DNA from 2 places in the Apibacter sp. wkB309 genome. Region 1 is predicted to be linked to the other one. Evidence: riboswitches for the same ligand, from Rfam matches in the RefSeq annotation. Region 1 holds a riboswitch; the other holds the start of a gene.
What was found. Region 1 has a riboswitch for cobalamin ahead of C4S75_RS08760 (TonB-dependent receptor). Riboswitches for the same ligand answer to the same signal wherever they lie in the genome.
Positions count from the first base shown of each region.

Region 2: it holds a riboswitch for cobalamin, as region 1 does, so the genes downstream of both, metE (5-methyltetrahydropteroyltriglutamate--homocysteine S-methyltransferase) here and C4S75_RS08760 (TonB-dependent receptor) in region 1, are expected to answer to the same signal.

Region 1 covers NZ_PSZL01000022.1:639,961-656,205, forward strand. The annotation lists gene C4S75_RS08740 (glycosyltransferase family 2 protein) at 1-835, shown strand, start outside; gene C4S75_RS08745 (glycosyltransferase family 2 protein) at 839-1,864, shown strand; gene C4S75_RS08750 (hypothetical protein) at 1,971-2,207, opposite strand; gene C4S75_RS08755 (MerR family transcriptional regulator) at 2,227-2,559, opposite strand; cobalamin riboswitch at 2,678-2,876, shown strand; gene C4S75_RS08760 (TonB-dependent receptor) at 3,043-5,025, shown strand; gene C4S75_RS08765 (YncE family protein) at 5,022-6,152, shown strand; gene C4S75_RS08770 (NADH-quinone oxidoreductase subunit N) at 6,495-7,889, shown strand; gene C4S75_RS08775 (agmatine/peptidylarginine deiminase) at 8,142-9,230, opposite strand; gene C4S75_RS08780 (GtrA family protein) at 9,330-9,788, shown strand; gene C4S75_RS08785 (LD-carboxypeptidase) at 9,943-10,863, opposite strand; gene C4S75_RS08790 (heme-binding domain-containing protein) at 10,964-11,410, opposite strand; gene C4S75_RS08795 (Ig-like domain-containing protein) at 11,454-13,061, opposite strand; gene C4S75_RS08800 (DUF3810 family protein) at 13,349-14,455, opposite strand; gene C4S75_RS08805 (FtsX-like permease family protein) at 14,458-15,687, opposite strand; gene C4S75_RS08810 (VIT family protein) at 15,958-16,245, opposite strand, start outside.
Region 2 covers NZ_PSZL01000001.1:126,300-142,544, forward strand. The annotation lists gene metE (5-methyltetrahydropteroyltriglutamate--homocysteine S-methyltransferase) at 156-2,462, opposite strand; cobalamin riboswitch at 2,654-2,841, opposite strand; gene C4S75_RS00455 (NADH:flavin oxidoreductase) at 2,963-4,063, opposite strand; gene C4S75_RS00460 (SIMPL domain-containing protein) at 4,084-4,815, opposite strand; gene fbaA (class II fructose-bisphosphate aldolase) at 4,899-5,966, opposite strand; gene tpx (thiol peroxidase) at 6,355-6,852, opposite strand; gene C4S75_RS00475 (NUDIX domain-containing protein) at 7,095-7,622, shown strand; gene C4S75_RS00480 (MGMT family protein) at 8,090-8,413, shown strand; gene C4S75_RS00485 (Nramp family divalent metal transporter) at 8,475-10,334, shown strand; gene C4S75_RS00490 (Pr6Pr family membrane protein) at 10,504-11,139, shown strand; gene tsf (translation elongation factor Ts) at 11,232-12,050, opposite strand; gene rpsB (30S ribosomal protein S2) at 12,075-12,875, opposite strand; gene rpsI (30S ribosomal protein S9) at 13,042-13,428, opposite strand; gene rplM (50S ribosomal protein L13) at 13,435-13,890, opposite strand; gene C4S75_RS00515 (hypothetical protein) at 14,348-16,245, shown strand, end outside.

The DNA of each region.
Region 1 (16,245 bases):
TGGCTCATCCGATAGAACTCAATCAATTGTAGAAGAATTATGTAAAAGAGATTCCCGAATCAAGCTTATTAACAACGATAAAAACTTATTTGTTATAAAATCCCGTAATATCGGAATTGAGAATGCTAAAGGTAAATATTTGGCCATATTAGATGCTGATGATCTTGCATTACCCAATCGATTGGAAAAACAAGTTGAATTTCTGGAGAATAATCCGGATGTATTTTTAATAGGAAGCAGTGCTCATATAATTGATGAAAACAATACTATTTGTAATAATTTTATAGCTTTAACCGATTATCATGAACTAAAAAGAAATATTCTCAAAAACAATTTATTCTATCATTCTTCTATACTTTTTAGAAACGAAAAAGTTTTTTATCGAGAAAAATTGATTTATTCGGAAGACTATGATCTCATTTTACGGTTATTTTCAGAAGGTAAAAAAATTGTAAATCTACCTGATATCTTAATATCATACAGACAAACCAATCATTCACTTTCTAAAACCAAAAACAGACTAGTGCAATGGTTGTTTATCAATAAAGCCCGTGAATTTTATAAAGAAAGGCTCAGTAATGGTAAAGACAGTTATGATGCGTTTAATCCACAATCATTTATTAATATAGAAGATATTCATTGCCCAATTAATAAAAAAGATTTGTTATATGCCATGAAAATTTGTTTTTACAGAAAAGATGCAAACCAATTAAAATTTTTAGTAAAAAAATATCGTAAGTATTATCCTATATCTTTAGATTATTTACTTTATTTTCTATCTTCCCTAAATAAAAATACTTTTAATCTCATTTGTAAAATTTATTCCAAACTTTAAACTATGGATATTTTAATTAAATCTTTTAACCGCCCCTTTTATTTGGACAGATGTTTAGCCAGTATCCAAAAATTTGTAATGGGTACTTATTTAGTTAAAGTATTAGATGATGGAACTCCTGAAAAATATCTAAATAAAATTAAATTAAAGTATCCATCCATTAAAATTATAAAATCTGAAAATTATACAGAAAAGGAAGAAGCAATTAAAGAAAATTTAAAGTCAGGAAAAGATATAAATGGTTTTAAAATCCCTACTCAACTGTGGATCAATTCAGTAAAAGAAGCTTCAGATTATTTCATTATAACGGAAGATGATGTTTGGTTTACGAGAAAAATTAATGTGAATGAAATCAATGAAGTAATGGAAAAAGAAAATATATCCTTACTCAAATTAGGTTGGTCGGGAAATAAAAATTTTGTTGATCAGTTTAAACATAATAAAATCAATTCCGATATAATTTCCATTTATCCGGATCTTTTTACTGCTCCTCCTTTCATTCTGAAATGTTTTTTTTATAATAAATATAAGTTTTTTAGCATTTTATACAAATTGGGTTTGGTATCTAACACTACTAAAACTAAATATTGGATATTAATTTCAATACTTATGGGTGTTCATAAAAAAGAATTTTGGCTTAAAACTTGGGAAAATATTAATGGAAAAGTTGATGAAAAAAAACAATTATACAATGCTACCCTGTATTTTAGAAAGCATAAACACAAAAACATGATCGCTCAATTAAATCATGAAGTTATGAAAACTACGTTTAATTCTTCTGCTACCAATTCCTATCATAATTATGGATTCGATTTTGATGTAAATCAACTTAATTATTTAATTAATGAAAAATGGTATAATGATGCATTTGATCCCATGCAAAATTTTCCTAAGGATTTCTCAGAAGATTACATCCTATCATTCTTGAAAAATGAAAATAATAAAAAAATAAAACCGGAAGAATGGAAAAAATGGTCAGAAAAATTTAAAAATCAATATAGGAACCAGGGGTGTGCTGTTGATGATTAAAAAAATATATCATTTATTAAATTAATCCAATCGAATCAATGAGCAAAAAAATAAGCAGTGATGTACTGCTTACTTTTTTAATATCATAATTTAATCTAAGAAGTCATTACTCCTCTTCATCATCTTCGTATTTTTCGATTTCAGCATCGCAAAAATCGAATGCTTGTTGAATCAATGAATTTACTTCATTAGCTACCTCTTCTTCTTCTCCTTCCAAATCGTCGAACCATTCAACCTCCTCTTCTTCTACATTTAATATAAATCTAGGATACTCTGTATGCACAACAAATAAATCTTCAGGAAAATCTGAATTGTCTGCCATTAAAAACTTAGGTAATTTCATATTGTCTTTATTTAAATTTTTATTCGTCTAATAATTCTTTTAACTTAATTAATTCTGCCTTCACTAACTCTAAACGAGCAATGATTTCAACTTTTTTGGATAAATTTTTTTGTGATTGTAAAACAACTTTTGCTCCTTCTAAGGTATATCCTTTTTCTTTTACTAAATGAAAAATTATTTTAAAATTTTCAATATCTTTTGGGGTAAAAAAACGGTCTCCTTTTTTATTCTTTTTGGGTGAAATACTATCAAATTCTTTTTCCCAAAACCTTATAAGTGAAGTATTAACATTAAAAGCCTGCGCTACTTCGCCTATAGAATAATATAATTTTTCAGGAAGTTGTACGTTCATTATTCAAATCTAATGATTTTTTAATTCAACTTACTATAGTTCGTTTAAAAAATTAATCTTTTTTTAGAATTATTAGTACGACCCAAATAATCAATAAAGATGCCCTAAAAATATTTATTTATATTTGCCTAAATTTGGTGATTGTTATTTACCGATAAATACGCAATCTTAAAAGGGAATTCGGTAAAATCCGAAACAGGCCCGCTGCTGTAATCTTCTAATACGTTTTAAGAGATATACCACTGAGGAGTTGGTTTCTTGGGAAGGTTCTTAAAATGAAGTAAGTCAGAATACCTGCCAAATTTAACTATAGTTTTACAAGCTTTCGTGGAACAAGGCTGAAACATTAAAAGCATTTCATATTCACTTTTCCTGTTTACTTTTCCGGAAACTAGTTTACTATATCTGTAATTTAGGATATTCGACTCCATGATGATGAACATCAATCATAAATATAGTGTATTTGCTTTTTTAATAAGCCTGATGAGTCCATTATCTTATTCCCAAGAAAAAAAAGACAGCATAACTGTAACAGAATTACAGGAAATACTGACAACGGGAAAAAGAAATGATAAGGGAATAATTCCTTTCCAAGAATTGAAAGGAAAAGAATTAGAAAATCTAAACAGCTCTTCGGTAGCTGATGCCGTACGATTATTTTCAGGAATTCAACTTAAAGATTATGGAGGTGTCGGAGGAATGAAAACTGTTAATATCCGAGGAATGGGAAGCGAACATGTGGGTGTATTTTATGATGGAATAGCAGTAGGAAATGCTCAAAATGGAATGGTTGATTTAGGAAAATTTTCCATGGATAATTTAGAATCAATTTCAATATACAACGGACAAAAAAGTCAAATATTCCAACCCGCTAAAGATTTCGGCTCTGCCGGAAGTATCTATTTAACTACCAAACGCCCTGTTTTTACGGGTGAAAAAAAAACTAATATAGGTGCCACTTATCGTTCCGGATCGTTTCATTTAATTAACCCCTCCCTCCTATGGGAACAAAAATTATCCACATTAATTTCATCTTCTCTTAGTATGGAATATATTAATTCAGATGGAAAATATAAATTTCAACAAAAGAAAGGTAATTGGGATACGATCGCTGTAAGACAAAATGGTAACATAAGTGCTTTTCGAACAGAAGGAAATTTATTTGGTACCCTACCTAATGGTAAATGGAATCTGAAAGGATATTATTATGATTCAAGCAGAGGAATACCCGGTGCCGTTTTAAAAAATTCTTATAAAAGGTATCAGTTTGCTCAACAATGGGATCGTAATTTCTTTTTGCAGGGTTCTTTTGAAAAAATAATCAGCACAAAATACAGAATAGCATTAAACGCTAAATATGCTCATGATTTTACCCATTATAAAAATTTAGAAGTTTTTAATGACCCTATTTGGGGAAATAAATTTTCCAATCATATCAATAATACTTATAAACAGGATGAACTATATATTTCTTCCTCACAACTGGTTACTTTATTTTCTTTTTGGGATATTTCTTTATCTGCAGATTACCAACATAACGGAATGAATGCCGATTTAAAAAATTTCGCTTCTCCTTCGAGGAATACAGAAATGATCGCTTTGGCTACTGCTTTTCATTGGGATAAAATTAAAATTCAAACAAGTGTTTTAGGTACATTTGTGCAAGAAAAAACTAAACACATGAACAGCATGGGTACAGCTTCAGACAGAAATGAATTTACTCCTGCTGTTTTCTTAAATTACCAACCTTTACATTCTAAAGATATTAGCATTCATGGTTTTTACAAGAGAATTTTTAGAATGCCAACATTTAATGATTTATACTATACGGATTTTGGAAATTCAAACTTAAAACCTGAATATACTAATCAGTTTGATGCAGGTATTCGTATAAATAAAAACTTTACTTCCGGTAGTTGTACTCATTTTGATTTTACTATTGATGCCTATTATAATACGGTCAAAGATAAAATCATAGCATATCCTAAAGGACAACAATTTCGTTGGACCATGTTAAATTTTGGTAAAGCACGAATAAAAGGATTAGATTTATCTTCTAAGACTTCAATATTAGTAAAAAACGTTTTAGTTTCAACCCTTGTAACCTATACGTATGAAGATGCACAAAATTTATCTTCTCCTATTTTAAATTATAAAAATCAACTTCCTTATATACCTTGGCACAGTGGAACATTTACTTTAGAAGCTGCTTACAGAGATTGGAATCTAAATTATAGCTTTATGTATACAGGAGAACGGTACAATTCTCCTTCTAATAATCCTGATAATCATGTAAAAGCCTGGTATACTCATGATATACAACTCTCAAGAGAATTATTTTTAACTCATATCAAATGCAAAGCATCTTTACAAATCAATAATATTTTTAATAAATATTACGACATAGTAGCCAATTATCCCATGCCGGGTAGAAACTATACGATCATCATTAAATTAAACATATGAAAAAACTAGAAACTATGGTAGCAAGGAAATTTTTAGTACCAATTTTAATAATTATTACAGGGTTCATTGTTTCTTGTAGTAATGACGATTCATGGTCTGAAGATGATTCAAACATTATATCCCAACCGGATGCCAAAAAAGGGTTATATATTTTGAATGAAGGTAATTATCAACAAAACAACTCTTCTCTATCCTATTTTGATTATGATACAGCCGATTTTTTTAATAACTATTTTACTAAAATCAACCCTGATCAAGGTGGATTGGGCGACACCGGTAATGATTTAAAAATTTATAAGGATAAAATGTATGCCGTAATCAACGGTTCCAATTATGTTGAAATTATGGACGCTAAAACAGCCAAACATATAGGAAAAATAACTATTCCAAATTGCAGATACATTACATTTAACGGCGACTATGCATATGTATCTTCATATGCCGGTTCTACTCCCAACGGACAAGGATATGTTGCCAAAGTTGATCTTACTAACGGCACCATTGTAAATGAAGTTACTGTCGGACGCAATCCGGAAGAAATGACTATTGTAGATAATAAGCTTTATGTTGCTAATTCAGGAGGTTATTATTCTCCGGATTATGACACAACGGTTTCTGTAATTGACATGAACAGTTTTACAAAAATTAATGATATCGAAGTCGGTAAGAACTTACATAGAATACGAAAAGATAAGAATAATCATATTTGGGTTACTTCAAGAGGCGATTATGCTAATTTAAAACCTTTCGTTGCTGTTATTGATCCATCGACTGATCAAGTCATCAATACACTGGATTTAGCGGTTTCAGACTTCACTTTTTATAAAGAAAAACTTTATTTTTATGGATCGGAATATTCTTCAGGAAAAACTATAAATAATTATGGTATTATAAATATAGATACACAAAAAGTGATAAGTTCTGAATTAATCAAAGAGGGTTCAAAGTCTGAAATTATGTCTCCGTATGGGATAATTGCCGATCCTGAAAATGGAAGCTTTTATATTGGAGATGCTATGGATTTTGTTTCCAATGGAAAAATATATTATTTTTCAAAAAATGGCGACTTACAATGGTGGAAATCAACCGGCGTATCTCCCGGACATTTTGCCTTAGTAAGTAAATAAATTTATTAAATTACTATAGCTTTAAAAAGTAAAAAGATTGTTGAAACAATCTTTTTACTTTTTTGGTACTATATCTTAATATCCTACCTATTATATAGCATAAAAATATTGCCGGAAAACTGATGAAAAATGGGTAAATAAATAATACTATTACTAAGTGTTAAGATAAAATCTATAAATTGGCAAGGCATCTGAAATTTAAAACAACTTATTATATTTCATAAATTTATCAAATATATCGGCGTTATTATAATACGATACTATTTTCATTTTTTAATTTCACAGTTTCATCAAAAATTGTAACTTTGGCAGCAAAACTTTACAAAAAATACTAAAAATATAATGAGCATCACCATCATTATTTTCGCAGCAGCCATTCTGAGTTTATATTCAGGTGTTTTCGGGCAAGGAAAATACTCTCAACCATTTGCAATTTTAGGATTACTTATCGCTTTGATCGTCTCTTTTTACGGAGATAGTCCTTTTTTCACACGATATGCGTCCATGTTTGCTTTTGATCAAACGGCCAAAATATTTACTCAAATATCTATTTTAACCACTTTGTTAATCGTATTCTTAGGAAAATATGCATTTCGTCTCATAGATCATCATCAGGCAGAGGTATATAGCTTAATGCTTTTTGCACTTTGTGGCGGTATAGTCCTTTTCTCCTACCAAAATTTAATTACTTTATTTCTAGGTATAGAAATTTTATCAATTCCTTTATATGTATTAGCAGGAAGCAATAAGAATGACTTACGTTCCAATGAAGCTTCTATCAAATATTTCCTGTTAGGAGCATTTGCAACCGGATTTTTACTTTTCGGAATTGCATTAATATACGGTATAACCGGATCTTTTGATTTACAAACCATTCGTTTATACAGCATACAAGCGACTCACTACCCTACCATGTACATAACCGGTATAATTCTATTGTTAGTCGGGTTACTATTTAAAATATCCATAGTTCCTTTTCATTTTTGGGCTCCGGACGTATATGAAGGCTCTCCTTCCCTAATCACGGCTTTTATGGCTTCCGTAGTAAAAATATCAGGTTTTGTTGCTTTATATAAATTGGTTGAAACAGCTTTTATCGGTCAATTAAACCAATGGCAATATATAATTTTCTACGCAGCGATTTTAACGTTATTATCTGCCAATATTGTAGGTGTATTGCAAAAAAATGCTAAAAGAATGTTGGCATATTCCAGTATTTCGCATGCCGGTTATTTATTGCTAATTTATTTTAACACGGATGCTAATTCTATCTATACATTAGCATTCTATTTATTAGCTTATTCACTATCAACTATAGGTGCTTTTATCAGCCTTATTTATATCGAAAGAATTTCAAATGGTATTACCGATATAAATGCTTTCAACGGGCTGGCCAAGAAACAACCCATCTTAGCTTTGGTAACTACAATCTCTCTTTTATCTATGGCAGGTATTCCGTTAACTTCCGGATTCATTGCTAAATTTACGTTGTTTTCACAAGCATTATATACTCAACCGATATTAGTCATTATAGCTATTATAGGATCTGCAATTAGTATTGGATACTATCTTAAGCTAATCATTGCCATGTATTTTAAACCGGGTTATAAAGAATTAAATGAGGCTAAAAAAGCTCCAATTATTTACAATGTTATTGCTGTTATATTGGTAATTTTAATAATCCTTTTGGGAGTTTATCCTGAACCAGTGTTTTCTTGTTTAGCTTTGGCTAATTAAGAAATAAACAGTTTTAATGGTTGGGCATTATAAAATTAGTTCAACAATATCATTTAAAAAGATACGTATAATGATATATCATACAAATAAAAAAGTCGCAATATAATTGCGACTTTTTTATTTACTTTAATTTGTTAGAAACTAGCATTTTTATCTCTTCATTTGTAAATCAAAAAGTGTTCTTTGTTTCAGATAATTTGGGTTCAAATTAAATCGTTAAAAAGATCCATTCCACTTTTTTAATTATAGCTATTAAATCGCCGGTTCCTGTTGACTCAAACAATGGAAACTACCTAATCCCCAAATGATATCAGTGGAATCTATTCCTATTACATTTCTATTAGGAAAACATTTTTTTATGATATCCAACGCTCGTTTATCATTTTCACCATTAAAAATTGGTACAATCACTGATTTATTAGCTATGTAAAAATTTGCATAAGAAGCAGGTAAACGACATCCATCGTAATATACCGGTTCGGGCATAGGTAATTCTATTACTTGTAAAGGAGAACCATCGGGAAGTTTCATAGCTTTTAATTGTTTTAGATTATGTTGTAATATGTGATAGTTTTCATCATTTTTATTATCTTCTACCACAGCAAGTACGGTATTTTCATTTATAAAACGTACGGTATCATCTATATGACCATCTGTATCATCGCCAACAATTCCCTCATCGATCCATAGGACTTGATTTACTCCATAATAATTTTTTAGATATTCTTCAATTTGACTTTGACTTAAATGAGGATTTCTGTTTTTATTAAGTAGACATGACTTAGATGTTAGTACCGTTCCTTTACCGTTAAACTCAACGGAACCACCTTCCATCACTATGTCCGAATTAAAAACAGGTAATCTTTCTTCTTTGGCTATATGAAGAGGTATTTCATTATCCAAATCATAAGGAGGATATTTATCACCCCAGGCATTATAATTCCAATTTACAATGGCTTTTTTATGTTCTAATGAATGGGGATTAATTACAAACGCAGGACCATGGTCGCGACACCATGCATCATCAGTCGGATGAATGTAAAAATTGATCATATCCAAATTAGCATTTGTTTTTTCTATATAACTCATGGCAAAGTCTTTCATCTCAACACTAACCACATTTATATTAACTTCTTCCCCTTTAGATACCTCTGCTATAAATTGCGCATATGGGGCATAGATTTTTTCAATTTTACCCGGCCATGATAATTCTTTGTGCGGCCAAGATAACCAAGTAGATTTATGAGGATAAAATTCAGCCGGAAAAAAGAATCCCAATTCTTTAGGAGTTTTATTTAAAAATTCTTGCGGAGTATATTTCATATAATCTTTGCTTGACATATTCAATCTATGTTTTAAATTATTATTTATTTAATCCAAAATTACAGAAATAAAAAAAATTAATCTATTTTTGTAAAAATTTTTAATAATTTCTATTAAGTGATCACTTCCATAAATAAGCACAAAAAACAATTAGTTTTGTTTTTTCTAGCAGGAGCCTTAAGTGCCGTAATTGAAATTTTTTGTATGAAATTACTAAGCTTGCCTAATATGCTGCCTCATTTTTTTTCCTTTGAAAACAAGTCCAACGCCTATCCATTATCCAATCTTTTATCTACCGGAGCGGGTATTTTAAGCAATTATTTTTTTAGCATTCGCTATGTTTTTGAACGAGGCAAACATTCCAGAAGAAAGGAATTTGTATTATTTTTTAGCCTTTCTATAATTACTATGTTTATGAGCTGGGGAGCATTTGCGTTTTTTCATTTCTTCGTTAATAAACCCATTAATTTTTACTTTTATACTATAGGAGACATAGTATTTTGTAAAGCTGCCGCTATTTTCGCAGTATCTATAATCAATTATATCGCAAAAAAGAAAATAGTATTTTCTAATTAATAAAAATTTATAATCTTATAATCTAAATACAGTATAACATTTACTGTATTTAGGATTTTCATGCTTTGAGGTAAGTTTTAAGCTTACAGATGGTACTTCCTTTTATATATAATCGGATCTGAAATATTTATTTTCTATAAACTATATCTATTTATTACATTGTATTTCTAAGAAAAACCTTATCTTTTTGTATATCTAGAATTATGTTTCCTCCCATCATTAAGGCGCGTGTATCGAAAATATGTCCCCCGGGAAAACCAAATGCCATGGGAATATTGTATTTTTGAAATCGTAAAGCAATAATTTTATAGGCTTCTTGATCAAACGGTTCATCATAGAATTTATTTTCATCTTTTGAATCCATTTTCGTAAAAGCTCCTACCAGTAATCCTTTAATTTTATTAAGTACTCCCGCTCTTTTCAATCCGATCAGCATTCGATCAATATGATAATAATTTTCATACCAATCCTCCATAAATATAATTTTATCTTCCCAATGATCTAAGGATCTACTTCCTAACAGACTGTATAAAATCGATAGGTTGCCTCCTGTCAAAATTCCTTCAACTTTTCCTGGTTTATTAAAAGAAGTGCTTTCTATTTCATATTCAAGTTTTCTATTCTCTAAAGCATCCACAAGGGTTGTATAGGTTTCATCTGACTGTCCTTGCGGTAATGATTTACAAACGGTTGCATGTAAAGTAGGAATTCCTCTTCTATTAAAATGCTGATGAAAAACCGTATTATCCGAATATCCGATTAACCATTTAGGGTTTTCTTTAAATTTATTCAATTTTAAAAAATCCACTAGTTGCACTCCTCCATAGCCGCCTCGGGCAAACCATATAGCTTTAGCTCGGGGATGATCTAATGCCCATTGCAAATCTTCCAACCTTTCTTTTACTGTTCCCGAATAATTATATCCGAAATAATAATGATTGAATGTATTTTTACCTATTTCATATTTCCAGCCTTGTTTAGTAATTAAATCTATTGCCGGTTGAATGTCCTCTTTTTTAACTGCTCCTGCCGGTGCAACAATTAAAATAGTGTCTCCTTTTTTAATAGGTTTCATAAAATTATGATATAAACTCATTACTATCCTGTTCTATTGATTGATTTAATATTCCTTTTACATTTTCCATCTAACAGGTATCTACAAAATGTATGCATTTTTAATTTTTTATGCTACATTGTGTACGAAACCAATTAAGTAAAAGGATAAAATCTTCTTCCGATAAATTCGCCTCTTTGTGCATCCAAAGATAACTGTTGAGGGGCATGGTTTTATTTTCAATTACTCGGTATAGGGATGAATTAATATGTTCTTTCTGATAACGATTATATTTACCATATTCTGAAAAATTAACGTATTCTTTTCCTTGATTTACATGTTCTTTAATAAACCATGATACAGGAGCAATGGATGAATACCATGGATAATTTACTTCATTGGAATGACAATCATAGCAGACTTTTTTTAAAATTTTTTGTATTTCAGGAGTTGTATGTGTTATTTGGTTATAGTCTATTTTTTTGTTAACCGATGGATTTTCTTTATCTATTTGAATTAATTGAAAAGATAAAAAAATGATAATTCCATAAAGCAATACTTTCTTCATGAGTAATCAATTACCGTTTATAGTTTAAATATGGATACTGAATTTATAAAATCCAAACTTCATTAATATCCCATAAGGGTCTGACATCGATAACATTGGGATATAAATAGGTAGGTTCTGCCGGTTTGAAATTTTCCAGATCTGCCGGATCCCAAATTCCGTTATTATTCTCATCCACCAATATACGAATCAAATATTTTCCCGGTTTCATGTTTTGAAATATAAAAGTATCTTGTGATCCATAAATATTTTCCAATACTTCGTATTTTTCATTTACCAGTTGAAAGAAAAATTTTGAATCAGGCTTATTTTGTAATCTGATACTTAAATTTCCAAATTCATTCTGCTTTTTGGTTTTAATAACATATGACAACGTATCTTTATTAGTTTGATTTAAAAAATCTTTAAATGATTGATCTTTGATGGTAACCTTGTATTCTGTATCATAAGATACAGGAAATTTAATAGCAATATTTTTAGCATTTAAGGAATCTATTTCCGCATTAAAATTTATGGGTTCATTATTTTTACTTACTTCTATTCTGTTTTTGTCAATCCGATCAATATAATTGGAAGCTTTTAACATAAAACAGGTAGTGGGTGAAACTTCTTTTTCGATGGGGGTAATTGACAACTCTGACTTTAAGGTATTATCATATAATAAATTAAGCGTATCTACTTTTTGAAGGTATTTTAAAAGTAATTTTATTCTAAATTTCTTATCTGTTTTTTTGAATTCTGCATTATTAAAATATACATATAAACTGTCGGCAAAGGGCTGATGTTCTATTTTATAAGAAGGAAAATCATGATCAACAGGAGTTATACTTAACTTATCTGGGTGTCCTTTAAATTTAACTTTTATTATGCCTTGTCCCTCTTGTTCTGCTTTTAAAACTTTATACGATTGCTTTACAGGAGACAATACTAATGAATAAGTTTCCGGATACAGAGGATTAATATCTTTTGCTGCAAATCCCACCATTTCTTTATCCGTGTCAGGAATTAAATTTGAATTTAGATCATTAAATGCCAATAATCTATATTTTCCTTCATGCAAATGTTTTAATCTGAAATTTCCTGCAGAATCTACTCTTGAAATGTAATACGGTTTATTTTTTAAATTTATGGAATCTTTACCTGATTTATCTTTTTCAATCTTATACAAGGATACGATCGTTGGGTTTGCCAATTCTTTTTTTAAACTTTGCCTAACCGTACCATTAACTTGTAGACTATCAATTGTATTTCCCGTAGAAAATGTATAGGAAAAATTGTTTAATTTATTTCCTTCGTTATTATCTTGAATACTCGATCCAAAATTGATAGTATAGGTAGTATTCAGAAGTAACGGTTCATAAAAACGGACGGTTACATATTTCCTAGCCGTACCAACAGGAGAAATGGTTGGGGTAATTGCGGGAGGTGGTGAAATGATGACCTGTTGTGCTATGTCTTTCAAAATCACATATTCGTCAAAATTTAATACAATTTCTTTAGTATTAGGATTAACATTTGTAGCTAATGTATCCGGTTTAGAGCCTAAAAATTTAGGAGGTGTAATATCTTTAGGACCTCCGCTTGGACTCCCAACACGTGCACATGAAATTATTAGGCTGCTTACTACAAGAATTTTTATTATTTTATACATATACAAAGTTTAGTATAGTGTTTACAAATATACTTATTGTGTCCCATTGTCAAGTATTTAATTCTTAATTTATCTTCATCGATGTAAATTTTTGTTTTATACTATAAAATAACTGATTTTATTGATTCAACAAATTAGGATAATATGATGTATGACCGGGCAATAAAGTAAAGGGAGGAACCGGGTATGATATTAACTATAACCGGTTGATTATTTGCAAAGTTTATGAGATTAGTGAAGATATAAATTTATATAACTATATACTATTGCTACTCTTAATTTTTATTTTATTGAATTAAAGGGTTTTCTTTTAAAAACAAGGAAGGATATTGTTTTTTGTAATAGCTGACAATCATTTGTGATACAAGATTATAAGCAATAATTCCCTCTTTTTGCGAATTTGATTTAAGGTATATATTATTCATATAAGAAAATACATCTGATCCTAACCCTGACATTCCCAGATAATATTTTTTTTCTTTTTCTCGATCCAATTTCATTCCTTCCGAATAATTTCTTAAAAGTAAATGCACAAATGCAGAATCATTTACATAGATCTCTCGCAATAGATAATTTAACGCTTTATATTTAACACTATATTGAAAATCTTTATTAGGTGAAGATTCTCCCATATAAAAGGAATAAAAGTTTGCTTCATCTTCTCTGGCTACTCCTACCTGATGTCCCATTTCATGTGCTATGGTAAAGGGGATCGATGTATCGGGAATTCCTTCAGCAACTTGAGCTTCTCCTGTAAATGGATTATAATATCCCAGTATTCCCAATTTAATTAAAATGGGATTAAAGATTGATTTTTTAACGTTTTCGCTTTGTCTCGGAATACCATAAAAAGCACTTTGTTCTTGATTAATTATTTGAATCATTTTTTCACGGTTGACCGTAAATTCTCCTTTTTTATTGTTGGAAACCTCTTCCTTTAACTTAACACATTCATTCAACAAATGTCCCGCAACAATTTTATAATCAATTAGAAATAATTTTTCTTGAGAATTTTCATATTGAGAGAAATTTCTATAATTGTATAAAAGCCCAAAAGACAACATAAACCATCCATATAAAATGTTTAAAAGAAGTAAGATCTTTATAAAACATGCTGTTATTTTTTCTTTCTTCTTTTGTATAAAAAAAACGAATGCTTGTATCAAACATGCTAAGATAAATACGGCTAAAATTATATAAAATATATCTCCTATTGAAATTGAAATATTTCCGAATATTGAATTTAAAAAAAACTTTACTTTTATTATAAAACGACAATACCAACTATCGGTCGGATTTAAACTCAATTTTATAACTTGAAATATGAAAAATTGCAACAAAAGTGAAGATAATAAACCGCTTATACTTACTTTTATTTTCTTCTTAATTAACATATTTATTGAAATTTTATAGCCTTTATAGGAGATATTTTAGTTATTAAATAAGAAGGTAAAAGTAATACTATTCCGCTAATAACTAAAGAAACCAAAGATATAATAAAAATATAAAAGAAATTTATGTAAACCGGTACTGAACTTACATAGTAATTATCAGGATTCAGTTTTATAACCTCAAAATACTTTTGAATATATAACAATGCAATAGCAATACAATTTCCCACCAACAATCCCGGAATCATTATGAAAAGAGTATAATTTATAAAAATTTTTCTAATTTGTTTATTTGATGCTCCCAACGTTTTTAACATTCCTATTGAATTGGTTCGCTCAATTATCAAAATAAGAAGAACCATGATAATATTGATGACAACTACAACCATCATAATCGACATAATTATGAAAATATTGGTATCAAAAATACGTATCCAATCATTGATTTGTGAAAATGTTGTTGTTGCCTTTTCTGCATAATTATTAAATCCGGCACATTCTTCAATTTTAGGGAAAACCGTGTCTAAATCTTCAATATCTTTTATAAAAATATCATATCCTCCTATATCATCTCCGTTCCAATGATTTAATTTTTGGATATGCTGTATATCTCCTATCAAAAAGACATCATCTATTTGTTTTATGTCTGTCCTGAAAACCCCTTTCAACGTAAATCGTCTGTAAATAGGTGTTTGATTTTCTCTTACAAAAAACATGACAAAGGTTGAATCAATATCCAGCTTCATTTCTTTGGCAATTTTTTCGGACAATATCACCTCATTACTTATCGAATTTTTAGAATATTTGGGAATTTCCCCTTTAATCATGAACTCTTTAAATCGTTTGCGGTCAAAATCTTCTGAAACTCCTTTTAAAATAACCCCGGCAAAACTTATATCTGTTCTAATTACGCCGCTTCGGGTAGCATATTCCTGAATATTGGAAACCTCCGGGTTATCTTTTATTTTTTCAAGCTGTACATTTTTTCTATTTAGTTTGGAACTGTTGAATGAATTGTTACTGTCGTAACTTCTAATGGTGATATGACCGTTGAAATCAGCCATTTTTTGTTTAATGGCTTTTTTAGATCCAAGCCCTATAGCCATAGTTAAAACAGATACTACGATACCTATTGCAATAGCCGTTTGACCGATACGAATGATGGTTTGCGAAAGATTATTTTTATTACTTTTTGATAAAGCTATTTTTTTGGATATAAACCAGGTAAAATTCAACTCGGAAATTTTTTTCAAATATAAATAATTGTTTACTATTTTAACCTTTTTTAGCCTATTTCGTTATATAATCGTGGCTTTTAAATTTATGTGTATATATATTTTCTATAAATTGAATCATTCCATATTATTTTTAGTTAGTATTTATTGTAATCATTAATGATTTAAAGGTTTAATTGTACCTTAACTAAAATACAGGTAATACATTTGATTTCTGAAACATTCCATTAGATAAAAACAATTTAACAGATTAACTCTTATGAATTTATACTATCCGACTTGAACGCCAAAAAGATGTCCAACTAAGGCTGCTAAACCCATTGAAAGAGTGCCCCAAAAAGCAATTTTGAACATTCCTTTTAGCATGCTATACCCTCCGGTCTTTGCAGATATGGCTCCAAGTATAATAAGAAAGATAATTGAAAATAAATATTGCATTAAAACCATATGAGTGAGAGGTGCAAAAATCGACAGAAGTAAAGGTAAAATTCCACCCGATAAAAAAGAAAATAAGGATGCTAAAGCTGCTTGTAAAGGACGAGCTTTAGATATTTCATT
Region 2 (16,245 bases), on a different contig from region 1:
CTTTTAATAAATCAATTTTAAGTTTTAATTTGTCGAACTCTAGTATCTATTAAATTTTCAAAACATTCTAACCTTTTGTTTAAAAAACTTTTAAGAAGTTACGATCATATATAAACATTTATACCTATTATACCGACCGATACTAAAAGGATCGTCTAGTATTGTTCTCGCATTTCTGTTGCTGCTCCTACCATTTCAATTAATGCTTTTTCTGTTTCTTCCCATCCTCTTGTCTTAAGTCCGCAATCCGGGTTAATCCACAGTTGCTCTACCGGTATGCTTTTTATTGCTTTTTTCAATAAGGAAACCATTTCATTTTTGGACGGTATTCTCGGAGAGTGTATATCATAAACACCCGGACCAATATCGTTAGGGTATTTAAATTCTGAAAAAATGTTTAACAACTTCATATCTGACTTAGAGCATTCTATGGTAATTACATCCGCATCCATATCTGCTATGTTTTGTATGATATCATTAAATTCTGAATAACACATATGAGTATGAATTTGTGTTTGATCTTTTACTCCACAGGATGCAATTCTAAATGCTTTTATAGCCCACTCTAAATAGGTTTGCCAATCTTTTTTACGTAACGGCAGCCCTTCTCTTATGGCCGGTTCATCTATTTGAATAATTCGTATTCCTGCTTTTTCCAAGTCTACTACTTCTTCTCTAATGGCTAATGCAATTTGGAAACAGGTATCTTTTCTCGGTTGATCGTCTCGCACAAAACTCCATTGCAATATGGTTACCGGTCCGGTCAACATACCTTTTACATTTTTATTTGTTAAGGATTGTGCATAGGAAGACCATTTCACAGTCATAGGATTAGGCCTGAATATATCGCCATAGATGATGGGTGGTTTCACACAACGGCTTCCATAACTTTGTACCCATCCGTTTTTGGAAAATGCAACTCCTTCTAATTGTTCTCCAAAATATTCCACCATGTCGTTTCGTTCAAACTCCCCGTGAACCAATACATCTATACCTATTTTTTCTTGGAATCGTATAGTTTTTTCAATTTCCTTTTTAATTAGCTCTTCATATTCCAAAGGTGTTATCAATCCTTTTTTTAGTTTAGATCTCCAACTTCGGACTTCGGATGTCTGAGGAAATGAGCCGATCGTAGTTGTAGCAAATAAAGGCAACTGCAAGGCTTCAGATTGTTTTTTCTTTCGTTCTGAAAATACGGAATTTCTTTTATCTTCTACATTTTCTATATTCCTTATTTTTTCTTTTACTTTTTCGTTATGTATTAAAGCTGATGTTTTTCTGCTGGTTGCAGCCGCTATATTTTCCTGTAATTTTTTTTGCAAACCCGGGGAATCTTCTTTTGCCGCAAGCTTTTTTAAGGTTACTACTTCATCGATTTTCTGTTTTGCAAAAGCCAACCAATTTTTAATTTCCGATGAAAGGGCTTTTGTATCTGTTTCCAATTCCAGGTCAACCGGACTGTGAAGAAGTGAACAAGAAGGAGCTATTAAAATTCGGTCTTTACCAATTTTGGAAACAGCTTTTTGAATAAGTTTCAATGATTTTTCGAAATCATTTTTCCATATATTTCTTCCATCAACGATCCCTAAAGAAAGGATAAGTTTTTCCGGAATATTTTCTAAAACTTCATCTAATTGTTCCGGACAACGTACCAAATCTATATGTAATGCTTGTACGGGTAGATTAAAAGCAAGTGTTAAATTGTCTTTCAATCCGTCAAAATAGGTAGTTAGTATTTTATTTATATAAGGAAATTGTTTATGAATTTCTTTATAGGCATATTGGAAGGATTCTTTTGCTTTTTCATCCAAATCCAAAGCCAAGAAAGGCTCATCAAACTGCACCCATTCAACTCCTTCTGCCTTTAATTTATTTAGGATTTCTATATAGACAGGAAGAATGTTTTTTAGTAAATCCAACTTATTGAAGTTTTCCTCTTTTTCTTTTCCCAACAACAAATAAGATACAGGGCCTATTATAACCGGCTTTGTATGGATTCCTGCATTTTTAGCTTCTAAATATTCATCAATAATTTTTGTTGAAAACAAGGAAAATTTCTGATTACTTTCAAATTCAGGGACAATGTAATGATAATTGGTATCAAACCATTTGGTCATTTCCATGGCTTTTATATCAATGCCTTCTTTTTGATGTCCTCTGGCCATGGCAAAATATAAATCTAATTCCGTATTTGATTTATCCAGTATTACCTTATTATATCTTTTAGGGATAGCTCCGACCATTAGTGACATATCAAGTACCTGATCGTAATAAGAAAAATCATTAGATGGGATCCAATCAATCCCTAATTTTTGTTGAGTTACCCAGTTTCGGTGCCGGATATCTTTACTTGTTATCATCAGTTCTTCGACTGACGCTTTACCTGCCCAATATTTTTCACAGGCTTTTTTAAGTTCTCTGTCACTACCAATACGCGGATAGCCAAGATTGTGTGTTTGCATTTTTATAACTTTTTAAACGATTATATTATAAAAAGCTCTTATTGCTAAACTTCACAATGCTCTCTTTCTTTGTTAAATAAAATCAAATTTCAAAACAATTTTGACATACAAGTAAACTAATTATTCTAATGATCTTAAAGTTTCTTGTAGCCCAATTATATTTTTTGTGATCTTGCTTTTACTCGCGAAAGCATTGTCAATTAAGAACAGGCAGGTCTCCTGGCTTATAACATTTTATCTACCTTCTCACCTTTTAAATCGGCAATGGTTTTTATTGATAAAATTTTTTAGGTTACTTACAGTTGCGCGTCAGCTCATGATTCACACATGATTCCCTATTAAGTCGTTTTTACACAGCACCTTATTCTTGTTGATAAAGAAATTAAGTAAAGAACTTATATATACAAAGATAAAAAACCTTTGCTTTTATTTCTTTATTAAAATAAATAAAAATTAAAACTTGGTTTTTGTTTTTATTTTACTACTATTTTATGTTTTTATTAGTATAATTCTTTAAGTTGATCCTTAGAAAATCCTTTAAACTCAGATAAGTTTCCATTTTTAATCTTTAATGCCCATTCAGGATCTGCAAGTAGCGCTCTTCCTACTGCTATTAAATCAAATTCGCCCGCATCTAGTCTTCTATTTAATTCGTTAAGAAAATTATCAGACGCCTCAAAACTTTGTCCTTTGAATGCTCCTAAGAAATCTCCGGTAAGCCCCACAGATCCAACACTTATGGAAGGTTTGCCCGTTATTTTTTTTGCCCATCCTGCAAAATTTAAATCAGAATTTTCAAATTCGGGTTCCCAAAATCTTCGTTGTGAGCAATGAAAAATATCAACTCCGGCATCTGATAACGGTAGTAACCATTCTTCCATTTCTTCCGGTGTCTTTGCCAATTTAGCGGAATAATCTTGTTGTTTCCATTGTGATAAGCGTAAAATTATAGGAAAATCTTCTCCTACCGCATTTCGAACCGCTTTTACAACTTCAATGGCAAAACGGTTCCTTTCGGACAAGGTAGCTCCTCCCCATTTATCATTTCTTTTATTGAGCTTATCCCAAAAGAATTGATCGATCAAATATCCGTGCGCTCCATGCAATTCCAGGGCATCAAAACCTATTTTTTTGGTTTGGTAAGCTGCTTCTGCAAAAGCCTCAATTGTATTTTCAATATCACTTTCGCTCATTTCTTTTCCGCCTTTTGTTTCCGGATTTAAAAGTCCGGATGGTCCCTCAAAAGACTCTGATGGTTTCCAGTTTTTATGGGCCGGTATTATTCCCATATGCCAAAGTTGCGGAGCTATTTTACCACCTTTAGCATGAACTTCTTCAACCACCTTTTTCCAACCTTCTAAGGCTTGTTCTCCATAAAATACAGGTATATTTGGGTCATTGGAAGATGCCACCCTGCGAACAACGGTTCCTTCTGTAATAATTAAACCCACTTCGGCCTGTGCTCTTCTTTGATAATAATCAGCTATTTGTTTACCGGGTATTCCATCATAAGCAAATGATCGGGTCATAGGCGCCATGACTATCCTGTTTTTTAATGATAGTTTTTTTGATGTTAACGGTTGAAATAATTTGTGCACCATTTTAATTTATATCGTAGTTATTAATTAATTTCATATTCTAGACGAATGGTAATGCTTGCTGTTTTTTTCTTGGATGATACATTAAATGCCCCTCCCCAAGAGTAGTCATCTTCAGATGAATTTTGAGCAGTTATTTGAAAAACCCCTTGATTGGCATTTTTTAATTTACCTAATTTACAACCGGCGTTAATTGCTATTTCTTCTGCTCTTTTTTTTGCATCTTTGGTTGCATCTGAGATCATCTGTATTTTTAAATCAGACAATTTAGTATAGTAATATAAAGGCGATCGGGAATAGAGCTCTACTCCGTTATTAATCAATTCTGTAATTTGACGGGAAAGATCTTCTACTTTTTTCACATTTTTAGATTCTATGGTTATGGTTTGATTTAATTCATACCCTGTAAATATATTTTGATTTATTCCTTCTTTGTATCTACTATCATATTGTTTACTTATTTCTACTGAGGAAAAAACTATTTCTTTATCGGAAAATCCTTTGGAAATCAGATATTCTCTTACTTTTTTCCTATCTGTATCTAATTCGGCATAGGCTTGTTTTAAATCGAGATTTTTCTTTGAAAAATCGGCTTTCCATACTATTAAATCAGATTCAAAATCTTTTGAGCCTAGTCCTTTTACTGTTATTGTATTGGATTGATTTCTTTTTTGGTAAGAATTACCTAAAAAATATGCAGCAAGAACGATTGAAATGGAAGCTAGTAATGTTGATACTATTAGATAATTTTTCATACTCTCTTTTTTCCAAATATACAAAAAAAGCACCTTAAATAAAGGTGCTTTCATTTTTTATAAATAAAATTTATATTTTTTTACTATAATGTATTGATATTATTTAAATCTTCGAAAGCTTTTTCCAATCTTTTTGAGAACCCTTCTTCACATTTTCTCATCCAAACTCTTGGATCATAAAATTTCTTGTTTGGTGCTTCATCTCCGGTTGGATTTCCAACTTGAGTTCTTAAATAATCAATATTTTTTTCTACATAATCTCTTGCTCCTTCGGTATAAGCGAATTGTAAATCTGTATCAATATTCATTTTAACTACTCCGTAGCTTATGGCTTCTCTTATATCTAACAAGGAAGAACCTGATCCTCCATGAAATACAAAATTAATCGGTTTTGAAGGTCCGCCCACTTGTTTTTGAACGTATTCTTGTGAGTTGTGAAGTATTTTAGGCTCTAATTTAACATTTCCCGGTTTATATACTCCATGTACATTACCAAATGCTGCTGCAATTGTAAAATTAGGACTTATTGCGCTTAATGCTTTATAGGTTTTATAAACATCCTCAGGTTGTGTATATAATTTTGAGCTTTCTATATCTGAATTGTCAACTCCGTCTTCTTCTCCACCTGTTATCCCTATTTCAACTTCTAGAGTCATTCCTAATTTTGCCATTCTTTCAAAATATTTAGAAGAGATTGCTAAATTTTCATCTAAAGGCTCTTCTGAAAGATCTAGCATGTGTGAAGAGTATAGTGTTTTTCCTTCTTTTTTATGGAATTCTTCACAAGCATCTAATAACCCGTCAACCCAAGGTAATAATTTTTTTGCACAGTGATCTGTATGTAATATTACAGTTGCCCCATAGGCTTCTGCCAACGTATGGACATGTTTTGCTCCAGCTATAGCCCCTAAAACATCTGCTCTAAGGGAAGAGTTTTTATATCCTTTACCTGCATTAAATTGAGATCCTCCGTTTGAAAATTGTATAATTAAGGGAGCATTTACTCTAACAGCTGTTTCAAGGGCTGCATTTACATTGCTTGATCCTATAACGTTACATGCCGGTAAAGCAAATTGATTTTCTTTAGCATAATCGAATATTTCTTTTACTAACGAACCGGTTGCTACTCCCGCTGGAAATTTTCTGCTCATGATATTATAATTTTTTTTGTTATACTTTTTTAAATTGTAAATGTAAAAACTATTTATATCTCAAAGAGTTATTTTATGTTGAAATTTCTCATGTTTTATTTTTTTTAACAAAAAGTTATAATTTTACTGAAATTATATAGTTAATTTTTCATAATACAACTGACGCTTTATAAAAACTTTAGTACTTTTTAAGAATTCACCGTATTTCTTTTAAAATATAAATTTTAATTACTAGTTCAAGAGTTAGTAACAATTTTTACATTACATTGAATTCAAATAATTAGTATTCTCAATTATCATACTAATCTTTCATTTTGAGAAATTAGATAAAAATATAAATGCCTCATATTTGAAAAATACAAGGCATTTCTTTTTCTTGATAGATTTTTTATTTTAATATAGCTGTTACTTTTTCATAATTAGGCTCATGAGTAGTTTCAGCTATTTGTTCTTCATAAATAATTTCTCCTGACTCATCAAGAACAAGTACTGCTCTGCTAAGTAATCCTTTTAACGGACCATCTGCAAATTCTAAATTATATACTTTACCAAAATCTGAACGAAAGGCAGAAAGCGGGATAACATTATCTAAACCTTCTGCGGCACAAAAACGTTTTTGAGCAAAAGGAAGGTCTTTTGAAATACATAGAACCACAGTGTTTTTCATTTCAGATACTTTTTCATTAAATTCTCTGACAGACATTGCGCATGTGTCTGTATCCACACTTGGAAATATGTTTAAAACAACTCTTTTTCCTGCATAATCCGATAATTTTTTTTCTGATAAATCCGTATCCACTAATATAAAATCCGGAGCCTTACTTCCTATTGATGGTAGGTTTCCCAATGTATGGACTTCATTTCCTTTTAATGTTATTGTTGCCATTGTATTATTTTTATTTACGGTTAATTATTACTATGAAAGATTTACAAAGACTAATGTATGAAATAATATTAATTTTGATAATTTGTAAAATATTATATTATATAATTCTTTTATTAATAATTTCTATTTAAATGTTACTATTTATTTTGAAAAGAATTTTCTATTATTTTCATATAAAATAATTTTCGATAACTATATTTTTAAAATACTTAATTAAATTTGGGTATTAAAACTTATGTGATATGCAACCCATTTTCAAATTCTGCCCAAATTGTAAAAGTGATCATTTAGAATATCCGCATGGATCAAAAATTGTATGTTTAGATTGTAATTTTGAATACTATCACAATACAGCCGGAGCAACCGCTGTGGTTATTCAGAAAAATGACGAAATATTATTTACTATTAGAAACAAAGAACCTAAAAAAGGCTTTTTAGATCTGGCAGGAGGATTTATTGAAGCCGAAGAAACCGCTGAACATGGTAGTTTTAGGGAATTACAAGAGGAATTAAATATATCGATTGATTTATCTAAATTAGAATATATATGTTCCCATCCTAATACTTATTTATACAAAAACATCCTATATAATACCATTGATTTATTCTTTCTTTATAAAGATGAGAATTTATCTATCGGAGATTATGACCCAATTGAATTAAAAGGATATGTATGGAAAAAATTATCCGATATAGATCTTAATGAAATTGCTTTCGACAGTCACAAGAAAACGCTAACCCTCTTGAAAAATAATTTAAAGGGATCTTAAGTATACTTGTTTTCTTGTAATTTATGAAAGCGTATCGGTATTTTGATTATTAATTTTATATTAAATTTTAAACCACTATAATTTAAAAACAAGTCTAAAAAAGAAATGATTCTAATTAAATTAGAATCATTTCTTTATTTTTACTTTCAAATTTAATAAAAAACAATAATTATTTATAGAAAGTAAAAATCTCAAATTCTCATTTTTTTTGATATGTTTGAAGCCTAAACTTCCTGTTCTGCTAATTTAATAAATTATATTTTATATATAAAATTTAAAGCAAATAATTTAATAATAATCAATAAATTTTATTCTTTACTTGTAAAATTACTAATAGAAGAACACAAAACGTATTATCTTTTTTTCTTACTTTTCAGTACTTAAAATGTTTTAAAAAAATTTAGTTACATCGCATTTTATTTGCTTACACTAGTTAATTATTGAAAATTATTTTTTTCATTTATTCCATGGAATCTACCAATTTTTATGAAAGGGTATATGAAATTGTACGAAAAATACCTTACGGTAAAGTAACCACTTACGGACATATTGCGGCTTATTTGGGAGTTAAAAGTTCCTCCCGAATGGTAGGTTATGCCATGAATTCTTCCCATTCAATATCAGACATTCCGGCTCACAGAGTTGTAAACCGAAACGGAATGTTAACCGGAAAGTTTCATTTTCCCACTCCAACACTTATGGAAGAACTTTTAGAAAATGAAGGAATCCCAATTAAAAACGATAAGATCATTAATTTTAAAGATTATTTATGGATACCTGAAAATGATTGATATTATATTTTACAATGCAAAAATTTTATTTAAATTTGCAAATATTAGAAAAGCCTAACAATTGAGTAAGAAATCTCTTCAAGAAGTTCATGAAAGTATTAATACCGAAAATCCCAAAAGATGGAAAAGAATACTTTCTTTTTTCGGGCCGGCTTACCTAGTAGCCGTTGGATATCTTGATCCCGGAAACTGGGCAACTGACATTGCCGGGGGCAGCAAATTTGGATATGCTTTAATCTGGGTTCTATTAATGAGCAATATTATGGCATTATTGCTTCAAGCATTAAGTGCTCGTTTAGGTATTGTTCGCGGATTAGATTTGGCACAAACTAACAGGGAATACTATCCGAAATGGATGAACTATATTCTATATGGTTTTGCTGAAATAGCGATAGCTGCTACAGATTTAGCCGAAGTTTTAGGAATGGCCATTGGTTTACAGCTTCTTTTCGGGCTTGATCTTATTTGGGGCGTTTGGTTGGCTGCGTTGGACACATTGCTGTTACTTGTTTTACAACGGTTTGGCATACGAAAAATGGAAGCGTTTATTATCGCTTTGGTGGCTATTATAGGGGGGTGTTTTCTTATCGAAATGTTTTTAGCTAAGCCTGATCTTATTGAAGTTTCTAAAGGATTTAAACCTACTCTTCCCAATACTGAGGCTTTATATATTGCAATTGGAATTATCGGGGCAACTGTTATGCCGCATAATTTGTATCTTCATTCCGCTTTGGTTCAAACCAGAAAAATTAAAAGAGATTATGAATCCATAAAACGAGCCATTAAATATAATTTTTTTGACAGTCTCATCGCATTAAACATGGCTTTTTTTGTAAATGCTGCCATTTTAGTGCTTGCTGCTTCAACATTTTACAGTGCCGGATTACATGATATAGAAGGATTACATGATGCATATAAAATGCTATCCAATTTATTAGGTCCTCTTTCTCCTGTTCTTTTTGCTATTGCTTTAATTGCTGCCGGTCAGAGCTCTACCGTAACCGGAACGCTTGCTGGTCAAATTGTTATGGAAGGGTACTTGCACTTTAGAATGAATCCTGCCTTGCGACGATTATTAACACGTATTATAGCTATTATACCGGCTGTGATTGTAATAAGCCTGTTAGGGGAAAGTTCCGTTGATGAAATGCTTATTTTTAGTCAAGTGCTTTTAAGCATGCAATTAGGTTTTGCCGTAATCCCTCTGATCCATTTTGTTAGTGATAAAGAAAAAATGGGAAAATTTGCTATTAAATTACCTTTAAAAATTATATCTTGGATTGTATGTACAATCATTATCCTGTTAAATATAAAGTTAATTTACGATGAAGAAATTAATGTTTACTACAATGAGGATATAATTTTAAGTGTAAAAATTATTTTGGGAATTATATCTTTAGGCTTATTATTATTCTTGATTTGTATTGTTTTATATCCTTGGATAAAAAAGTCCCAAAAAATAAATTTTGGTATTCACCAATTACCTTCTGAAAAGAGTATAGATAAATTGCATCCATTTAAAGTTATTGGCATAGCATTGGATTTTACTAAAGGTGATCAGCGGGTTCTCAATTACCTACCAATTTTCGCTGATATTAGTTCACGTATCGTATTGTTTCATGTTACTGAAAGTGCTTCTGCGAACTATAACGGAAAATTAGCGAATGATTACGAAGTGAAGTTTGATCAAAATAAATTGGATGATTATAAAAATTTTCTACTAAAAGAAGGATATATGAATGTCGAGACTAAATTAGGATTTGGTAATCCTACTATTTCACTTCCTAAATTAATTAATGATACTAAAGTTGATGTCTTACTAATGGCAAAACATGAATATAAAGGAATCCCTGATTTTACGTTTGGTATAATGTCTAATCGATTAAGCAATAAAACAAACGTTCCTATTTTAGTAGTATAAATTTGAATTTAGATTATTTTTACTTCTATATTTAGCTTTATAATGATCATTTCAAACATCAAAATACATGGTTTTACAATTATTTAAATCAATTGTAAAATGAACTCTAACTTTTCATCCTACCTTATAAAATTTATACACGAGTTAATCTTTAGTAAATTTACTATTCATGAGAATATTTTTTAATTTAATACTTATTTTTTTGGTGTTTTTCAGTATTGGTACAGAAACCTATAATTACGTCTATGGTGACATACATCCATCGATCTTAAATGAAAAATCCAAATTCAATCGATTGATTTATTATTACAGCTATTTTACTGTTCAATCTAATATTGCGGTTTGTATTAGCTCTTTATTCTTGCTTTTCAAACCTGATTATTCTAAAAAATGGTTTCGCATTTTAAGAATAGACGGTATTATTTGTATAGTTATTACATGCATCGTTTATAATTTAATGCTCAGGCATGATCATAATGTAAAAGGTATTATGCGATTTACCAATGAAGCTTTGCATGTATTCATACCTTTTTTGGCTGTATTGTATTGGTTATTATACGGTCCTAGAAAATTATTAGATAAAAAAACTACTTTTTTTGCAATTATTCCTCCTTTAATTTATGTTATATATATTTTTATAAGAGGTCATTTCACCAATATGTATCCTTATCCATTTTTGGATGCCGATGAAATAGGCTTACTACAAGCTTTATTGAATACAGGGACTATTGTGTTGTTATTTTTATTTCTAGAATTTATCCTTATTTATATAGATAATTTATTGATAAAAAAGGATCAATCTTAAATTAAAGTTTTACATTTTTAGAATTGTGGAAGATACTTATTTAAAATAAAAAAGACTGCAATATGCAGTCTTTTTATATATACTATTTGAAATTATAATCGTATAAATCCGGTTATTTTAACTTCAGGATCAATTGATTTTACATAATCTTCTACTGAAGTTTTTTCGCCCATAATATAATCTTGTTTTAACAAAGTGTTATCTTTAAAGAACTTGTTAAGTTTTCCTTTGGCTATATTTTCAAGCATAGCTTCCGGTTTTCCTTCTTGACGTAATTGATCTTTAGCAATTTCAAGTTCTTTTTCAATTACACTTGAATCCACCTGAGTTTCATCTAATGCAATAGGATTCATAGCTGCAACTTGCATAGAAATATTTTTAGCTACTTCTGCTGCCTGATCAAAAGACTTTGATAAACCAACTGCTGAAGCTATTTTATTTCCCGCATGTATATAGGAACCTACAAATGGAGCTTCCAAAGTTTTAAATCCGGATATTTCAATTTTTTCACCGATTACACCTGTTTGTTCTATAAGCTTTTCACTTACTGGAATACCATTGAAATCGGCTGCTAATAATTCTTCTTTTGTATTGAAATTTAATGCAAGATTTGCAAAATCCTTAGCTAATTTAACAAAATCTTCATTTTTTGCAACAAAGTCAGTTTCACAACTTAATTTTATTACAACAGCTTTTGTATTGGATTCGTTAACTGCAGCTATTACAGCTCCTTCAAGATTTTCTCTATCTGCTCTGTTTGCAGCAACTTTTTGTCCTTTTTTTCTTAATAAGTCAACCGCTTTGTCGAAATCTCCTTCAGCTTCAACTAAAGCTTTTTTTGAGTCCATCATTCCTGCTCCTGTAGCATTTCTTAGTTTTGCTACATCAGCTGCTTTTGGTGAATATGACATCTTTATTTTTATTTAAATTTAACTTTATTCTGCGTTATTTTCTTCTTGATTATCAGAAACTTCAGAATCATTAGTGTCTTGTACTAAAACATCTTCTTCTTCTGCAGCACCTTCTTCTTTGGCTTTCGCTTTTTCTGCTTTTCTTACACTTAACCCTTCTTTAATAGAGTTAGTAACAGTTTCTAAAATCAAATCAATTGATTTGGATGCATCATCATTTCCGGGAATTGGGAAATCAACCAATTGAGGATCTGAATTCGTATCAACGATTGCAAAAACAGGAATACCTAATTTTTTTGCTTCTGTTACAGCGATATGTTCTCTTAGTATATCTACTACGAAAAGAGCAGATGGTAAACGAGTCATATCAGCAATAGATCCTAAGTTTTTTTCAAGTTTAGCTCTTTGACGATCTACTTGTAATTTTTCTTTTTTAGATAGAGTTTCAAAAGTACCATCTTTTTTCATTCTATCGATAGAATTCATTTTTTTAACAGCTTTTCGGATGGTAACAAAGTTTGTTAACATTCCTCCCGGCCATCTTTCTGTAATATAAGGCATATTTACAGATTCTGCATGTTTTGCAACAATGTCTTTTGCTTGTTTTTTGGTTGCAACAAACAAGATTTTTCTTCCTGATGTAGCAATTTTCCCTAAAGCGTTTGATGCCTCATCTAATTTTACAGAGGTTTTGTGCAAATCAATAATGTGGATTCCATTTTTCTCCATAAAAATGTAAGGAGCCATATGTGGATTCCATTTTCTGGTAAGGTGACCAAAATGCACGCCGGCATTTAAAAGGTCTTTTACATCTACTTTTGCCATACTTTTTTTAGTTTACGTTCCGCAGTTTTTGCAATCAACTTAAAGTTTAACTTTAAAGTTTGGATGCTAAACTAAACGGCAAGTTTAAATTATTTATAAAATTGTTATTTTTTAATATAAAATAACCACTACAAAATAGTGGTTATAAGTATCGTTATTAGTCAGATTAACGTTTAGAGAATTGGAATCTTTTACGTGCTTTTTTCTGACCGAATTTCTTTCTTTCAACCATTCTAGGATCTCTAGTTAGAAGACCTTCTGGTTTTAAAACTGTTCTGTTTTCTTCATTTAAAGAAACTAAAGCTCTAGATATTGCTAATCTGATAGCCTCAGCTTGTCCTGTTACTCCTCCTCCATATACATTTACTTTAATATCATACTGACCTAAAGTTTCAGTTAATTGGAAAGGTTGTGCAATTTTGTATTGTAATACTTCTGTAGGAAAGTAAACTTTATAGTCTTTTCCGTTTATGGTAAACTCTCCTTTTCCTTCAGAAAGATATACTCTTGCAACAGATGTTTTTCTTCTTCCTATTTTATGTGTAACTGCCATTATTTTTTAGATGAAAGCGTTAATATCAAATGTTTTAGGTTGTTGAGCTACTTGTTCATGCTCTACTCCTTCATATAAGTATAAATTTTTAAGTACTTTTCTTCCTAATTTATTTTTAGGAAGCATACCTTTCACTGCATACTCCAACAATCTCCTAGAATCCTTTACCTTAACTTCGGCAACACTTGAAAATTTTTGTCCACCGGGATATCCTGTATGTCTTACATATTCTTTTTGATCTGTTTTATCTCCGGATAAAACAACTTTTCCTGCATTGATAACAACAATATTATCACCACAATCTGCATGTGGAGTAAAATTTGTTTTGTGTTTCCCTCGCAAAATTTTAGCTATTTTAGAAGCTAAACGACCTAATTTTTGTCCTTCTGCATCAATAAGTAACCACTCTTTATTTGCAGTCTCTTTATTTGCCGATATGGTTTTGTAACTTAGTGTATTCACTTTTCTTATTTTTCCTTTATTAAAAAATCGCCCTAAATAGGGTTGCAAATTTAAAAAATATTTTTAATTTAACAAATATCTCCTGAACATTTTATCGTTTTATTTAAGTTATTGTATATATCTCTAGATCAATGAGTCTTCAACTCCTCTAATTTTCCCGCTTTATAAAGTAAATACCTTAAAATTTTAATTAAGTTAAATTCTGTTTTAATTTAAAATAATCTTAATTTTATTTTCTAACTTATTATAATGCACAAAAATAATTGTTATTTTTCAAGGTTGAGTCTTTCAACTTCAATTAATAACAATTATTCCAATTGCTTCATGAAATTTTACTGAAAAGAAATTTCTAAAATTCAAAGATTATAATCCAATTTTATTTTTAAATAAAATAAATCTGTTATGAGATATTTTTCCCATAAATCTATTAATTTTACAAGCATTACATATAATTTCTATGAAAAAGCTTAGTTTTTTAATTTTATTAATTTTTACCGGTCTTTGCAATAGTCAAAATACCAGATGGAAAGATTATTTTTCTTATTTTAATATTAAAGCTATTCAAAAAGTTGACAATCTTATTTTCAGTGCAACTCAAAACGGTTTGTACTCTTATAATGAAACAACCGGAGAAATTAAGAAATTTTCAAAAGCTAATGGTCTTCACGAAGTTAATATTACTGCTTTCGCTTATAATTCCGATAATAAAGCTTTACTCGTTGGCTATAAATCCGGTAAATTGGACATAGTTAAGCAAGACATGATCCATTTAATTGTGGATATTCCTTTTGATCGAAATTATCAAGGAAATAAAAGAATTAATCATATATATACTGAAGGTGATTATGCGGTACTTTCCATGGACTTTGGAATTACTTTATTTGATTTAAAGAAGCTTGAATTTAAAGAAACTTGTTATTTTAAACAAGGTCTTAACTATTATAAAGTGCAGGAAAGTGTAATTGTTAATAATAAAATATTTGCCGCTTCAACTAATGGGGTTTATTCTCATCCCATCGATCATTTAGTTCCAAATTTTACTGCTTGGAATCTTACCAATTCAGGAAATAATTTTAATCAAATAATTAAAAATAATACATCTTTACTTATAAGCTCCAACCAAACCATTTATAAAAGTGATGATGAAGGGGTTAGTTGGCAAAATAAAGGTAATTACATTGATTTAAAAGATATTATTTCTATTGATGGGGGCTATTTATTGGTCCAAAAAAATAAATTGGTTGTACTAAATGAATCTTTTCAAGTTTTAAAATCTATGGAATTTTCAGATGATCTTACCACCGGTTTTTACTCAAATGGAATTTTTTATGCAGGAACTCAATTAAAAGGTCTTATTAGAAATAACTCATACCTGGTTCCGGACGGCCCGTTTAATAACCGTTCTTATTCATTAACTATCTATGATAATCAATTATGGGTAGCACCGGGAGGAAGAAATATTGATAATTATTTCGAATTGAATCCCAACTCTTATGGTTTTTATCATTTTAACGGTCAAAAATGGAATCATATAGATTCTAAGAGTATTAATAACGAGCGGTATATTATGAAAGTTATACCTAATATTAACAATACTCGTGAAGTTTTCGTTGTCTCCTATAGTAATGGATTGATAAAAATGGTTAATGATCAGATGAAAATTATTTATAATCGGACCAATTCACCTATAATTGAATATGAGCGATTAGTTGGCGGTGACTTTGATTCCAATGGTAACTTAATTATGGTTCAATCATTTGCTGCGGAATCTAACAACGGTTTCAATAATGCCATTATCATAAAAACGCCTAATGATCAATTTAAATTTTTAAGTCTTTTACCTAAAAGATTTAACTTGGCCGGAGGAGCTATGAATCCGTATATTGATTCCCAAGGATATATATGGGTTCCTTCTCCAAGAAACAACGGACTAGTTGTATATAAATATAACCGAACCCCACTTACTACGTCTGATGATAATATTTATTTAATAGATTCCAATAAAAATAGCGGAAACTTACCTTCTAATAATATATTATGCGTAGAATTAGATAAATTCGAAACTGCTTGGATAGGAACCGACAGCGGTCTTCGTATTTTTAGAAATCCTTATCAATCATTAGAATCAGGAAACTATAATACCGAAAGAATTATTATTACTCAAAACGGTTTAGGTGAAGAAGTCTTACGAGAAACTAAGGTTACAGCAATAAAAACCGACGGCGCTAACAGAAAATGGATTGGTACACATAGTTCAGGAGTTTTTTACTTATCGGAAGACGGAACAACTCTTTTAAATAGATTTACGGAAGAAAATTCTCCTTTACCTTCTAATCTTATTACGGATATACAAAT